2 regions of the Pseudaestuariivita sp. genome follow, and region 1 is predicted to be linked to the other one. Evidence: riboswitches for the same ligand, from Rfam matches in the RefSeq annotation. Region 1 holds a riboswitch; the other holds the start of a gene.
The links. Region 1 has a riboswitch for cobalamin ahead of ACU0B3_RS09680 (DUF1636 family protein). Riboswitches for the same ligand answer to the same signal wherever they lie in the genome.

Region 2: it holds a riboswitch for cobalamin, as region 1 does, so the genes downstream of both, ACU0B3_RS17430 (DUF1636 family protein) here and ACU0B3_RS09680 (DUF1636 family protein) in region 1, are expected to answer to the same signal.

Annotation. Positions count from the first base shown of each region.
Region 1 is NZ_JBRBVB010000007.1:4,381-11,885, forward strand. Features, by position in the region: gene cobD (threonine-phosphate decarboxylase CobD) at 1-210, shown strand, start outside; gene ACU0B3_RS09660 (Lin0512 family protein) at 193-531, opposite strand; gene ACU0B3_RS09665 (Lin0512 family protein) at 535-876, opposite strand; gene ACU0B3_RS09670 (ion channel) at 1,008-1,604, opposite strand; gene cobO (cob(I)yrinic acid a,c-diamide adenosyltransferase) at 1,610-2,224, opposite strand; cobalamin riboswitch at 2,257-2,467, shown strand; gene ACU0B3_RS09680 (DUF1636 family protein) at 2,560-2,934, shown strand; gene cobW (cobalamin biosynthesis protein CobW) at 2,947-3,981, shown strand; gene cobN (cobaltochelatase subunit CobN) at 3,985-7,209, shown strand; gene ACU0B3_RS09695 (cobalamin biosynthesis protein CobG) at 7,206-7,505, shown strand, end outside.
Region 2 is NZ_JBRBVB010000015.1:283,218-290,722, forward strand. Features, by position in the region: gene ACU0B3_RS17395 (TRAP transporter substrate-binding protein) at 1-8, shown strand, start outside; gene ACU0B3_RS17400 (nuclear transport factor 2 family protein) at 96-599, opposite strand; gene ACU0B3_RS17405 (hypothetical protein) at 912-1,331, shown strand; gene ACU0B3_RS17410 (Dps family protein) at 1,478-1,951, shown strand; gene ACU0B3_RS17415 (FecCD family ABC transporter permease) at 1,991-3,097, opposite strand; gene ACU0B3_RS17420 (ABC transporter substrate-binding protein) at 3,101-4,036, opposite strand; gene ACU0B3_RS17425 (ABC transporter ATP-binding protein) at 4,033-4,833, opposite strand; gene ACU0B3_RS17430 (DUF1636 family protein) at 4,830-5,225, opposite strand; cobalamin riboswitch at 5,346-5,560, opposite strand; gene ACU0B3_RS17435 (DUF1045 domain-containing protein) at 5,692-6,369, shown strand; gene ACU0B3_RS17440 (DUF1289 domain-containing protein) at 6,428-6,685, opposite strand; gene hemP (hemin uptake protein HemP) at 6,753-6,926, opposite strand; gene ACU0B3_RS17450 (hypothetical protein) at 6,923-7,087, opposite strand; gene ACU0B3_RS17455 (hydantoinase/oxoprolinase family protein) at 7,326-7,505, shown strand, end outside.

The sequences.
Region 1 (7,505 bases):
GCTTTGACTGCTGGGTGGCATTGCGCCGGCGGCACCGGGCTTTTCCGGCTTTATGAGACGGAGGATGCGGAGGCGGCACAGACACATCTCGCGGAACACAAAATCTGGTCGCGGGTTTTTCCGTATTCCAAGACGTGGCTGCGGCTTGGACTGCCAGGCCTGGCAGGCGAATGGGATCGGCTAAAGAGCGCCTTACGCCTGCTTGGGTAAGAACGCCTCCACTGCCGCCTGAACAATCACAAGCGTGTTGCCCGTATCCGGGTTCACCACGTTGAGCCCGCCGTGGGTCGCGGTGACGGACGCCTTGCCGCGCGGCAGTTTGGCGACAAGCGCTTCGGTGTCGATCTTGTCCGGTTCCTGCGCGCCGAGGGTCACGCGGACCTCCATCGCGTCGTGGGAGATGCCGAGGGTCTCGAACATCGGGATCGACGAGTGGCGGATCGCGTCCTCGATCGCGCGCGCAGCGGCCTTGGTGTAGTCCATCCCGTACTGGTCGTTGCCCATCCCCATCTCGATGATGAAACGCTGCATGGCCTAGCCCTCCATCTCGAAGCTGACGGAAATGGCGACATTGGCGATCACCGTCGGCTTGCCGTCCGTGCGCGGCACGTCGAGCCCTCCCTTGACGCAGGTGACGCTGATCTGGCCGTAGGGGAAGGCTTCGGTCACGGCGCTTTTGTCCACCTCGTCAGGCGCTTGCACTCCGATTTCCAGGTCGATGAGCATCTCGGATTTCTCCCGGCCAAAGAGCTCGGCGAGGTTGATCGAGTTGTGCCAGAGCGCGTCCTGAACGGCGCGCTTGGCAGCCTCGGTATAGTCCTGCCGGCGGAGCGAGGAGCCCATCCCGAACTCGGTGAGCATGCGTTTCTTGGGCATGAGGTGGGCCTTTCGGAGGGTGGGGTTAACTTGTTTTTTGCACTAGAAGTGTGTAAATAAATGTGTAGGCGATCTGAAAAGAAAGAGGAGGGCGAAGTTGTCAAAGAAAACGTATAGACGGTTGTCAGGAGCTATCTACCTCTTCGTCGCTTTCGGGACCATCTCCGCCTTTGTGTCGATGGCACTGGCCTGACCTGCTTTTCGCCGCGCCCCGACATTGAAAACGTCAGAAACGCGGCGCCGACGATCATCCCGATATGCACCGTACCCAGCAACGCTTGTGACGCCGCCAAAAGCCTAGAGTCGGGGCTAGGTCGAAAGTCGCCGTAGCCAAGCGTCGAGAAGGTCACGACCGAGAAATAGATGAAGTCTCGCGCTGTCTGAGTCCGTTGCGCGTCGAACGTCGGCAAGATGCCAACCGTCCGGTAGTAAAGCGCGAAGGCGACGACACTGTAAAAGATCGAAATCGCGATGTCCCGGATCAACCTCGACGGAGAAATGCGAAAGCGCTCACTCTGCAGGTAGATGACTGCGAACGTTGTCGCGAGAAAGAATACGAATCCGAAGGCTGCGAACATCGCGGTGGCATATGGTGTTGGCGTAAAGCCGACCCTAGAGAAGACCTCGAAAAAGAGCTCCAAAAGGATGACCCCGCCAAGACCTGCGATAAACGCACTCATGGCATTGCGGGCGCGGCTGCCTCTCGTGGAACCGGGAAACAGCCGCACCGTCTTCAAAACTCCACGCCCTTCTGCCCTTTAACCCCCGACCGGAAGGGGTGCTTCACCAAACTCATTTCAGTTACCAGATCGGCAATCTCGATCAGCTCTTCCTTGGCGTTCCGCCCGGTCAGCACGACGTGGGTCATGGGCGGCTTTTCCTCGACGAGGAACTGCACCACGTCGTCGACGCTCAGGTAGTCGTACCGCAAAGCGATGTTGATCTCGTCGAGCAGAACCATCTTGATCTCGGGGTTGCGGATCAGCTCCTTGGCTTTCTCCCAGCCCTTCTCGGCGGCGGCGATGTCGCGGGCGCGGTCCTGGGTCTCCCAGGTGAAGCCCTCACCCATCGCGTAGAATTGGCACAGATGCGCAAAGTTCGCCTCGATCAGCGTGCGCTCGCCGGTCTGCCAGGCCCCTTTGATGAACTGCACCACCGCTGACGGCATATCGTGCGCGATGCAGCGCAGGATCATCCCGAACCCCGACGAAGACTTCCCCTTCCCCGGCCCGGTGTGCACAATAATCAGGCCCTTCTCACCCTCCTTGGTGGCCATCATGCGGTCGCGGGCGGCCTTCTTCTTGGCCATCTTGCTGGCGTGGCGGGCGTTCTGATCGAGCTCTGACATGACGACTCCGGTTGACATCCCGCGCCGGCGGGCCTCTAGGTGACGGTGCTGGTTCCCAAGAGCTACCTTGGGCGAAGAGGGAATGCGAGGGGTCTGGTTTTACCGCAAACCGCACCCGACGCAGCCGCCCCCGCGACCGTGACCAAAGAGGATGCACCGCCACTGGGAGGAGCCCGGGAAGGCCGCATCCAGGCCGCAAGGCACTTTGCAAGCCGGGAGACCTGCCAGCGCGACGAAGACGGACGACCGGGGTGTGTCGTGGCCGGATCATGCGGGAGGTCTGCCCGCCGGTCCCCCATGCGCGCCCCTTTGGGATACGGGAACGAGGGACGATCATGGGCGCGACACTCTACGTCTGCACCACCTGCAAGCACGAGGGCGATGACCCCGAGGCGCCCCGGCGCGGCGCGCGGCTCGCCGAAGAGCTGCTGGCCAAGGGCGCACCCGAGGGCGTGACGATCCAGCCGGTCGAGTGCCTGTCAGCCTGCAAGAACGGCTGCTCTGTCGCGTTGCAGGAAGGCGGGAAGTGGACCTACGTCTACGGCCGCCTCGACCCCGATGAGGGTCACGCGGACGACATCCTCGCAGGCGCTGCCGCCTATGCCGCGACATCCGACGGGCTGGTCCCATGGCGCGAACGTCCCGTCATCTTTCGCAAACAATCGATCGCCCGCATCCCGCCGATGCTATCCGGCATCCCAAAGCTCTGAGGGACCCCTGACATGAACGATTTGACCAAAATCCCCGTCACCGTCATCACCGGCTTTCTCGGCGCGGGAAAGACCACCTTTATCCGTCACCTGATGACCAACCCTCAAGGCAAGCGCCTCGCGGTGCTGGTCAACGAGTTCGGCACGATGGGCGTCGATGGTGAGATCCTCAAGGGATGCGCGGACGAGAATTGCCCGGCGGAGAACATCCTCGAGCTCGCGAACGGGTGCATCTGCTGCACGGTGGCCGATGACTTCATCCCGACGATCGAGCAGATCATGGCCCTGCCCGAGCCGCCCGATCACATCCTGATCGAGACCAGCGGTCTGGCGCTCCCCAAGCCGCTCCTCAAGGCGTTCGACTGGCCCGCGATCCGGTCGCGCATCACCGTCGACGGCGTAGTCGCGCTGGCGGATGCAGAGGCCGTCGCCAAAGGCCAGTTCGCCACCGACGTGGATGCCGTTCAGGCCCAGCGCGAGGCGGACGAGTCGCTCGATCACGAGACGCCGCTCTCGGAAGTCTTCGAGGACCAGATCTCCTGCGCCGACATCATCCTGCTGACCAAGGCCGACCTCGTGGACGACGCCACCATGGCCAAGGCCCGCGGCGTCGTGGAAAGCGAGGCGCCCCGCAGCCTGCCGATCCTGCCGGTGAGCGAAGGCGTTGTGGACCCCCGCGTCGTGCTGGGGCTTGGCGCGGCTGCCGAAGACGACCTTGACGCCCGCCCCTCCCACCACGACGGGCACCACGACCACGAGCATGACGACTTCGACACCATCGTCGTGCACCTGCCCGAGATCGATGACCCGAAGGACCTCGAGGCGCGCATCGAGCGGCTTGCGCGCGAGGCGCATGCGCTCCGGGTCAAAGGCTACATCGCGGTCAAAGGCAAACCGATGCGGATGCTGGTGCAGGCCGTGGGCGCGCGCGTGCGGATGCAGTTCGACGCGCCCTGGGGCGACCGCCCGCGCCGCTCTTCGCTCGTGGTGATCGCCGAGCATGACCACGTGAACCGCGCCGAGATCGAGGCCATCCTGGGCGCTTGATCCATGCACGTCGTCTTCCGCGAAAGCCATGGCCTTGGTGACACCGAGACGCCGTTCGACCTGGCCCAGAGCCCGGCTGATCTGGTGGTGCTGTCGTTTTCCGACAGCGACCTCGGCGCGTTTCAGGCGGGATACCGGCGCGGGAAGGACGACCTGCCTTCAGTGCGGCTCGCGAACCTCGTGGCGCTCAAGCATCCGCTGTCGGTGGACACGTATCTCGAGCAGACCTTGTGCCACGCCAAGGGCATCCTGATCCGGCTCATCGGCGGCGAAAGCTACTGGTCTTACGGCCTGATGTCCGTGCAGGACCTCTGCCGCCGGAAGGGCATCGCCCTTGCTGTCTTGCCCGCCGACGGACGTCCCGACCCTGCGCTTGACGCTTTGTCCACGGTCCCCGTCTCCACGCTCCGCCGTTTGTCGGCTCTCTGCGAAGCCGGAGGCGCCGTCGCCGCCCACGCCGCCCTCGCTCAAATGGCACTCGCAGCCGGCCTCTACGCCGCGCCTGTGATGGGCAGCAAAATGGTGCCGGACTTTGGCTGGTACCGTCCGGGGGAAGGGGTGGTCGCGACGACGCCAGCGCAAGGCAGCGTGATCGTCACCTTCTACCGCTCCTACCTCACCTCCGCCGACACCGAACCCGTCGACGCCCTCCTCGCGGAACTGGAAACACGCGGTTTCCAAGCCATCGGCCTCTTCGCGCCGTCCCTCAAGCAGCCCCAGGCGGCACAGTGGATCCGGGAGGTCCTCACCGGAGCCCAGCCCGCCGCCATCATCAACGCAACCGCCTTCTCCGCCCAGACGGACGATGGCACGTCGCCCCTCGACGCGTCCGGCTGCCCGGTCTTCCAGGTCGCCCTCTCGACGGCGCGCAAAGGCGAATGGAAAGAAGCCGAACGCGGCCTCTCGCCTGCCGATCTGGCGATGCACGTGGTGCTGCCGGAGGTGGACGGGCGGCTCTTTGCAGGCGTCGCGAGCTTCAAGGCACCTGCCAAGAAGGACCCAGACCTCGAGTTCTCGCACTTCGGCCACCGGGCCGATCACGCGCGGATCAAGCACGTCGTCGACCGCGTCGCCGCGACCCTCGCGCTGACGCACAAACCACTCGCCGAAAAGACACTCGCGCTGGTGCTTTCCACCTACCCCGGCCGCGACTGGAACCTCGCACATGCCGTGGGCCTCGACCCGCTGGAATCGGTCGGCGAGATGATGACATGGCTCGGCGGTGAAGCACCGTCGGACCTCGGCACGGCCCTCAGGACAGAGACGCTCAGCTGGCCGGTAGCGGACTACGAACGCGCGCTCCAAAGCCTCCCCGAGACCGCTCAGAACGACCTGCAAATGGCGTGGGGAGACCCGGCGCAAGACCCTGCGGTCGAAGACTACGCCTTCCACTTCAAAGCCCTCCGGGTCGGCACGCGCCTGATCGCACTGCAACCCGAACGGGGCGAGGTGCAGGAGCGCGAGGACGACTACCACGACCTCGCCCGCACGCCGCGCCATGGCTACGTCGCCTTCTATCTCTGGCTCAAATCCCAAAACCTCGACGCGCTGATCCATGTCGGCGCGCATGGCACGGTGGAGTGGCTCCCCGGGAAGGCCGTGGCACTGTCCGCGGACTGCTGGCCCGAGCTTTTGCTGGGCGCGACGCCGGTCATCTACCCCTTCATCGTGAACGATCCGGGTGAGGCCGCGCAGGCCAAGCGGCGCATTGGTGCGATCACGCTCGGCCACGTCCCGCCGCCCATGGCGGAAAGCGCGGTGCCGCAGGTGCTGACCCGGCTCGAAGGTTTGCTGGACGAGTATTCGACCGCCGACGGGCTCGATCCCCGCCGCCGCGACCGGCTCATCGAGACCATTCGCGAAGAGGCACAGGCGACGGGAGTGGAAACCGACCTCGGCCTCGACGCAGACGCCTCCGCCGCCGAAGCCATCACGCGCATCGACCGCTTTGTCTGCGACATCAAGGAAAGCCAGTTCGGCGACGGCCTGCACGTCTACGGCACAGGTCCCCACGGCGCGGGCGAGAAAGAGGGCCTCTTGTCGGCCCTCGCAGGCCGCCGCGTGAACGCCGGACCCTCCGGCTCTCCCTATAGAGGACGCGATGACGTGCTGCCCACGGGGCGCAACCTCTTCACCACCGATCCGCGCAGCGTGCCGACAAAATCCGCCCATGCGCAGGGCGTGAAGATGGCCGAAGAGCTGGTGCGCCGCCACCTGCAGGACGAGGGCGATTGGCCGCGCAACGTGGTCGTCGACCTATGGGGCTCTGCCACGATGCGCACGGCGGGCGAAGAATTCGCGATGGCTTTGCATCTCGCGGGGCTGGCGCCGCAGTGGGATCACAAGTCAGGCCGCGTGACAGGCTACGAAGTGCTGCCACTCGCGCTGATGAACCGCCCCCGGATCGATGTGACTTTGCGCGTCTCTGGCCTTTTCCGTGATGTCTTCCCCGGTCTTGCCCAGATGTTCGAAAGTGCAGCTGCGACGCTCAAGGATCGCGACGAGACGGCGGAGCAGAATCCCTATCGCACCGAGACGCCGCGCGTCTTTGGCCCACGTCCGGGGCAGTATGGCCTCGCGATGCACACCGCGCTCGATGAACTGACCGATGATGCGCGGAAAGCGGCGGGGGAAGCATGGCTCAAGGCGTCCTCATACGCCATCGACGCGCAGGGCGGGATCACCGAGGCGCGCGCGGCGATCGAAGCGCGGGCCAAGGCCGCCGACGCCTTTGTGCACGTGCAGGATTTGCCTGAGACGGACCTTCTGCTCGCCTCCGACTATGCCACGCACGAGGCCGGGTTTGCCGCAGCAGTGGCGACTTTGGGAGGCACGGCGCCCGCGCTCTATCACATGGACGCAACACGTCCAGATCGCCCACAAGCCCGCGCTTTGGCGGAAGAGATTGCCCGCGTCGTGAGGGCGCGCGCGACGAACCGCGACTGGCTTTCGGGCATGCAACGGCACGGTTTTCGCGGCGCGGCAGAGATCGCGGCGACGCTGGATCACATGGCCGCTTTCGCGCATCTGGCGGGCGTCGTGGCGCCGCATCTCTTTGACGCTTATCACGACGCGACACTGGGCGATGAGGACGTGGCGGAGTTCCTCGAGACGGAGAACGAAGGCGCCTTTCACGCGATGCAGGCGCAGTTTCAGGCGCTGCACGACGCGGGCCTCTGGCAGACCCGGCGCAACTCGATCCGGGCGGCTTTGGAGGGGGCGTCGTGAGCGCAGAGGTGCAGGTCAAGGGCTGGTGTCCCACTGCCTTACGCCCCATGGCGTCGGGCGACGGGCTGCTGGTGCGGGTCGCGCCGCCGATGTCTCGTGCGACGGCGGAGCAGGCCGCAGCCCTGGGCGAGGCCGCGTTGGACCATGGCTCTGGCTGGATCGACCTTACAAGTCGTGCGAACTTGCAGATCCGGGGCGTGACCGGCGAGAGCTACCCGCCGCTGCTCGCCGCATTGCAGTCATCACGCCTTGCACCGCAAAGCGAAGGTGAGGAGTTCGGTGGCCGCATCACCCTC
Region 2 (7,505 bases), on a different contig from region 1:
CCAACTGAGCCGATGCAACAAAAGCGGGGCGGCCATCCGGGTCGTCCCGTCCCGCAAGACCGGACCCAAGAGAGGCTTTTTTCGAGACGCGCGCGTTAGCCTTCGGGTGGTGCGGCCCGGCGGCCAATCGGGTGCATCTGGTCGCGGTGAAAGTTCTCCGACCCGGCCGCTTTCAGCACCAGTTCGGAAATCTTCCATCCGTCCGATGTGCGCTCGAAACCATGCGCATATTGCCCCCACAACTCGCTGTTCGCGCGCCCGTCCTGGTACCGGTGCCACGCGTAAACGTAGCAAGTGCTGCGCGCCTTGTCGCGCGTCTCGAAACGGATGTCGATGTTCGAGATATGATGGCTCGTCGCGGCAAAGAAGCTCGTCAGGCCGTTCGTGACCATCGGCCGGAGCTCGTTGAGCCCCGCCATGGTCGGCACGTCCGGCCCGTAGTCCACAACCGCATCTTCGGTAAAGAGCGCAAGCACGGCTTCGATCTCGGCTTGGTCGAAATGATAGCAATAGTCGTGGATGACTTTTGCGATATCCGCCTTGTCGAGCAGGCCCTCAAGGCTGCGTTCGTGCCCGGACATGTTTGGCGCATTTTCCATGGGTTTGAAGGTACAAGGGGGCGGCCAAGCCGGCAAGCGTCGAGCACATTGGATGCAAAATAGTTTCGTGGTGACAGGGTATTAGGCTGTGCCGAAGGCGCCCGCGGGTAGGACTTGGACCGTATACTTGTGCACCCGACATCTTAGGTCAGGTGTCAGCTTGACTAGACGGGAGCGTCAGCCTGGCTTGACGCTAAGGTGATCAAAAGCGTAAGGCTTAGGCTTGTGATCCGGGTCATATCCTATAAATATACTCAGGATAGGGCGGTTGTCCTCCGCAATCTTGCCCGGCCTGACAGAAAGGTCTGCGACATGCTGCCCCTACGTCTCGACCAGCCTCATGTGAAGCGCTCTGCGCCGCGGCTCGACGACGGCGCGCGGGCGTTTCTGAATCATCTGCGCTTTGTGGCGATGCAGTGCCGGGTGCGGCGGCGGACGGATCTTTTCGAGGCGTGCGCGCTGTTGCAGGTGGAGAAGTGTGCCTCGCGGGAGGCTTACGCCGAGGCGCTGATGCGCTGCCTGCCCGAAGCGCTGGGACAGACCGCTCGGCTCTATGCGCCGGGCGCAGTGGAGATGACATTCGACGAGACGTGGCTCTTGCAACTGGCGCGATCGTCCGTGGCGGATGACGCGCCCAGCGTCGCGTTCCTTCTGGCGTCGCGGGTGGCGCCGCAGAACCGGCGCTTCGTCAAGTTTCTGATCGCCCGGATCGCAGTCAGCTTTGATCTGTAACCGAGTGAACTTGTCGGTTTTAGAATAATTCTAAAAACATCTTGCTTTTGGTTTGCGGGTGTCTACGTACTCCCGCACAGCAAGCCAGCACGTCCGCCAGCCAGCTGGATCGAGAGACCCCAGACTTGCAGGAGAGGGAGCAAGGGATGACCCAGACAGCCGAAGCGCTCACCACCGACGCGCGCGCCGCCATCGCAGACGCGCTCAACCAGTCGGTCGCCGAGACCGCCGTTGCCACGATGCTGGCGCAGAACTTTCACTGGAACGTGACGGGGATGGGCTTTGGCCCGCTGCACGATCTTTTCCAGAAGATTTACGAGGACCACTTCGTCGCGCAGGACGATCTGGCCGAGCGGGTGAAGGCGTTGGACGCCCATGCCGAAGGCACGCTGGCCGGCATGCTCGCGCGCTCCAAGGTCAAGGAGCACGATGGCCACGCCTCCGACAAGGAGATGATCGCGGCCATGCAGGAGGCGCAGGAGACGCTCGCGGCGACCCTCGCCGGCGCCGGCGCGCTCGCCGCCGAACACGGTGACACGCTCACCGAGGACCTCTGCATCGCCCGCGGCCAGGAACACGAAAAATTCGCCTGGTTCCTCCGCGCCCACCTCAAGGGCTAAGCCCGTAGGGTGGGCCACGGCCCACCTTACCTCGCCGCCCTAGACGCCGCGCCTGCGTCCCAGGAGCCAGACAAAGAACACGCCGCCGACGAGGCCGGTGACGATGCCGATTGGCATGTCTTCGGGGGCCATGATGGTGCGGGCGGCGATGTCGGCCCAGAGGAGGAAGATCGCGCCGATCAGCGCCGAGGCAGGCAGGACGCGGCGGTAGTCTCCGCCGACGAGCATCCGCGCCACGTGCGGCACCATCAGCCCGACAAAGCCGATGATCCCGGAGAACGCGACCATCACGCCGGTGATGAGCGCGCCGGCGACGAACACGGCCAGCCGGAACCGCGCGACGGGGATGCCAAGCGTGGCGGCGGTCTCGTCCCCGACGGTCATCGCGTTCAGCTGCGCCGTGCGGGTGGCCAGCCACGCGCCGCAAGCCAAAAGGATCACAGCCGGGTAGATCAGGTGGTCCCACTGCGCGAGGCCCAGCCCTCCGAGCATCCAGAAGACCACCGTATGCGAGGCGTGCGGCTCGCCGAGAAAGATCAGCCCGTTCGCGCCCGCCATGATGATGAACGAGACCGCGACACCGGCCAGCACCAGCCGGTCCGCGCTTTGCGCATCCGCCAGCCGCGAGACGCCGAGCACGACCAGCGTCGCCAGGAGCGCGCCGCAGAACGCCAGGATCGGAACCGTCAAAAGCCCCAGAAAGAGCCCGGAGTGCAGGAGGGCAAAGATCGCGCCAAATGCACCGCCCGACGAGATGCCAAGGAGGTGCGGATCGGCCAGTGGGTTGCGCGTGACTGCCTGCAGCGCGGCGCCGACCACCGCAAGGCCGGCGCCGACGAGGATCGCGAGCAGCGCGCGGGGGAAGCGGATGTCCCAGACGATGGCCTCGCGGCCCCGGCTCCAGTCCGCCTCGATGATGCCGGGCGAGATCTTGCCCACCAGCACCCCCCAGACCGTGCCTGTGGGGACCGGCACGGCTCCCACGGAGATGGCGATCGAGAGCGATACGAGCAGCGCCGCCAGCCCGAATGCAGTCAGCCCGAGCGCGGTCAGCCCCAGCGCCCGGCTCTTGGCTTCGCGCACCGGAGACTGCGCGGCGGACTGCACTGGGGACTGCACGGGGGACGGAACGGCCGTATCGCTCATCGCTCAGTTGCCCCGGAACGCGTCCGCCAGCGTCTTGACCGCGGCGATGTTGCGAGGGCCGGGCGTCGCCTCGACGTATTCGAGCGTCACGAACCGGTCGTTCTTGACCGCGTCGATCTCGGCAAAGGCGGGGTTCGACATCATGAAGGCCCGCTTTTGCGCGGCGGTCACGGTGCCGTAGTTGACGATGACGATGACCTCCGGGTTCTGCTCGACAACCTCTTCCCAGGTGACGATGCCCCAGCTCTTCTCAAAGCCGTTCATCACATTGGTGCCGCCCGCCGCCTCGATCAGCGCGGTGGGCATCGCGTAGAGGCCGGCGGTGAAGGGCTTGTCCTCGCCGCTGTCGTAGACGAAGGCGCGCACCGGCGCGCCGGGTTCGAGACCTGCGGTGATCGCGGCCAGCTCCGCCTTGTAACCCTCGACCAGCGCGGCTGCCTTGTCCTCCACATCGAAGATCGCACCGAGGTTCATCAGGTCGGCGTACATGTCGTCCATGCTGGCCTTGCCCTTCTCCATGATATGCGCGCAGCTTTCCGTCAGCTCGTAGACCTCGATGCCGAAGGGGGCGAGCGTCTCGGGCGTGACGTCGCCACCGACTTTCATGCCGTAGTTCCAGCCGGCAAAGAAGAAGTCTGCATCCGCGCCGACCAGCACTTCCTTGGAGGGGTACTTGGCCGAAAGTTCCGGCAGCGCCTCGACGCCGGCGCGCATGTCCTCATCCAGCGTCTTCCAGCCCGAGATGCCGGTGTAGCCGACCATGTGGTCGGTCAGCCCGAGCACGAGCATCATCTCGGTCAGGTTCACGTCGTTCGAGATCGCGCGGCTCGGCACCTCGTCAAAGGTCACGGTGCGGTTGCAGCTTTGCACCGTTGTCTCGGCAAAGGCAGCGCCAGCGGTAAGCGCGAGGGCGGCGGTGGTCAGGAGTGTCGTCTTCATCGTTGGGGTCCATGAGTGTGAAGGTGGTAGGTGAGGTGCTCGGTCTGACTGACCGACAGGGTTTCTGTGCGCGCCCGAACGCCAAAGGCATCTGACACGGCAGCCTCGGACAGGACCTCGTGCGGCGGGCCAAATCCGAGCGCGCGCCCGGAGTGAAGGAGCAGGACGTCGTCGCAGAGGGCGGCGGCCAGGTTGAGATCGTGCAGCGAGGTCACGATTGTCAGGGGCAGGGTGCGGATCAGCTCCAGCACCTCCAGCTGGTGGCGGATGTCGAGGTGGTTGGTCGGCTCGTCGAGGATCAAAAGCTGCGGCTCCTGCGCGAGCGCACGCGCGACCATAACCCGCTGGCGCTCCCCACCCGAGAGGGTGCTGAGGTGGCGCTCCGCGAGACCGTCGAGGTCGAGCCGGGCCAGCGCGCCCTCGATGATCTGCACGTCACGCACACCGGCGCTGCCGGCAAAGCCGCGCCGATGCGGCGTGCGCCCCAGGGTGACGATCTCCTGAACCGTCAGAGCAAAGTCGCCGGGTTGCTCTTGCAGCACCGCCGCGACGCGCTGCGCCACGGCACGGGCCGGCATATCCCAGATGTCGGCGCCACCGACTTGCACGTGGCCTGTTGTGGGGCGGTGGAACCGGTAGAGGAGGCGCAGCAGCGTCGTCTTGCCGGCGCCGTTCGGGCCGACGATGCCCAATACGCGCCCCGCCTCGAGCGCAAAGCTCACCGGATGCAGCAGCGTCGGCGCTCTGCGCCCCGGCGACCACGAGAGGTCGGTGACGGTGAGGTTTGCCGCGCTCACGACGCCCGGGCCTCGCTCTCTTCGAGCGCGATGATTGCCGCAGGCACCCGCGCAAGCGTCGCCTTGCGCAGCTTGCCGGGCCGGTCAACCGAGGCGCACCAGCCGTCGTGCAGGTAGGCATACTGGCGCGCGAAGGCCACGAGGTCGGCGATGTCCGTCTCCGGCTCGATGTCGCCAAAGAGATACGTCGCCTTTTTCGTGCCGTGATAGGCCACGGTGCAGGGGCGGTCACAGCCGGCCATACAGGCCACGCCCGAGATCTCGAAATCCTCCGGCACCGACGCCCCGGCGGCCGCGATGGCCGTGCGCAGCTTGTCGATCAGCTCATAGCCCGGGCGGCAGTCGGTGCCCTTGTGCCGGCACGAGGTGCAGATTGTGATCCGATGTGTCATATGGCCCTCCGCCACGCGCCTGCGGGCGCAAAGGGCCATGTCGCTGCGGAAGATGCCGCGTCGCCATGCTGTGCTCCTGACCGGGCGCCCCGCCCGCATCGCGTTGAAACTCCGGCGCACGGGTGCGCGCCGTCGATGGCAGGTCTCCTGACTCGCGGGTCGCTGCTTGCCCGAACCTTCCCGGACGCAACGTCCAGTGGCTCATCTCGGGCTCGCTCACCGCTCACAGTTGCGGGGGCAGTCACGGATTTGGTGCCTGTTGGCTACGCCGCACCGTGTTCCCTTTTCATCCCGCGCGCCTTGGGCTTGCGAGAACCATCATCGCGGACAAAGCCGCATCCTTTCGAGTCTGTCAATCGCGCATCGCCCCTGGGGGATGTTTCAAGGGGCGTTTTCGGGGTCCGAGACGCGCGCGCAGGCGAATAGCGTGTGGTGCCGAGATGCCATCTGCGGTATGTGCCGCAGCATGAAGTACGCCCGCCATGCCATCTACTTCACCCCCCGCGCAGGTGCTTTGGCCGAGGCCGGCGCGCGCTGGCTTGGGTGGGACGTGTTGCGCGGCGTGCCCGTGCCGAAGCCCGACCTCGCAGGGCTGGACGCCGTGACTCGCACCCCGCGCAAATACGGCTTCCACGCAACGCTCAAGCCGCCGTTCCGACTGGCCGAGGGCATGACGGGTGACCAGCTATGTGCGGCCGTGGAGGCGCTTGCGGAACGCACGCCCGCCGCGCGCTGCGCAGGGCTGCAGGTGGCGACGATTGGGCGGTTTCTGGCGCTGGTGCCGCTCGGGAGCCAGGACGATCTAGCGAGCGTGGCGGCGGCCTGTGTGCAGGAGCTCGACGACTTTCGCGCCGCACCGACCGCGGAAGAGACCGAGCGGCGGCGCAAGGCGCAGCTCACGCCGCGGCAAGAGGCACTGCTTGCGCGGTGGGGCTATCCCTATGTGCTGGACGAATTCCGCTTTCACATGACCCTGACGGGCCCGATCCCGACCGCCGATCTGCCCCTTTGGACCGAGCGGGTCGCCGCGCATTTCCCGCCGATGCCGGCTCCATTCGTGCTGGACCAGATCGCCCTTTGTGGAGAGCGTCAGGACAGCGCCTTCGAGGTCATCGGCCAGTTCCCCCTGCGCGGCGCGGCGTAGGCTTTTGCCTGCGCAGACGCGCTCCTGCACCTTGTGTCACGAGGGTACACAGTCCCGCCTAGGCCGCATCCCGCACGGCTGAGACCGGCTTGACCTTCTTCTTGAGGCACTTGCGCAAATAGGCGGACGTCCAGTGCGAGTACCGCCCGAGCTGGCGTTGCTGCGCGACCAGCATGGTGACGAATGCCGCGCGGTGCTTGTCCTTTTTCAGGCCCTTGAAGAGCGCCTTTTGCGCCTTGGTCATCGAACAGCCGATGCAGTGGCCTTCGCGTTTGAACTTGCACACGTCGATGCAGGGGCTGGGTGTCTTGGCCATGGGGTCCCTTGTTCGGTTGCCTCGCGGGCTCAACGCCGCGCGTGCTGCCTTGGTTCGGCGAAAGAGTTCACTTCGTCAGGATCAGCTTGCCCGCCTTTGTGATGCGCAGGATGTAGGTTTGCCCGTCCAGAACGATCTGCGCCTGCACGCCGTCCCGGATCAGGTCGCGCGCGTCATAGGTGGCGACCTGCGGGCGTTCGGGCACGTCCATCGGGCGGGGCACTTGGGTCATGGCGTTCACGGCGTCCGCTCCAGATGGTCGAGCAAGCGCTCGAGGTGCTCATCGGACGGGTAAAGCCCGTGCAGAGCGGTTTGCAGAATGTCGCGCCAGCACACGCTGTCCTCGCGCGGGCCAAGCGCCGCGCTCTGCGGCAATGGCGCAGCCTGAAAGCCATGGTCCATGGGTCACCTCCTGAGGTGTTGCGATGGTCCGGGCTGCCCGCGCGGAAAACCACGGGTGGCTGAGACATGATGACGTCAGGCTGACTGTTTTTGTCGGGAATGTCAATTCCGATAAAAGAAGTCAGATTATCGACCGGTCAAAGTGGCAGGGATTTTCATCACGGGGCGCGGTTTTCTAAATGGAGCCCTACGAGACTTCCCGCTACGCTCCGCGCACGGACAACAAAGAGCGCGGCACATGACGATCAGACTTGGCGTGGACATCGGCGGCACCTTCACCGACGTGGTGCTGGAAACGCCCGAGGGATGGCACTCGACCAAGGTGCTCACGACCTACGCCGCGCCCGAGGACGCGATCATCGACGGGATGCACCAGGTCGCGCGCAAAGCCGGGATCGACCTCGGCGCGATCACTCAG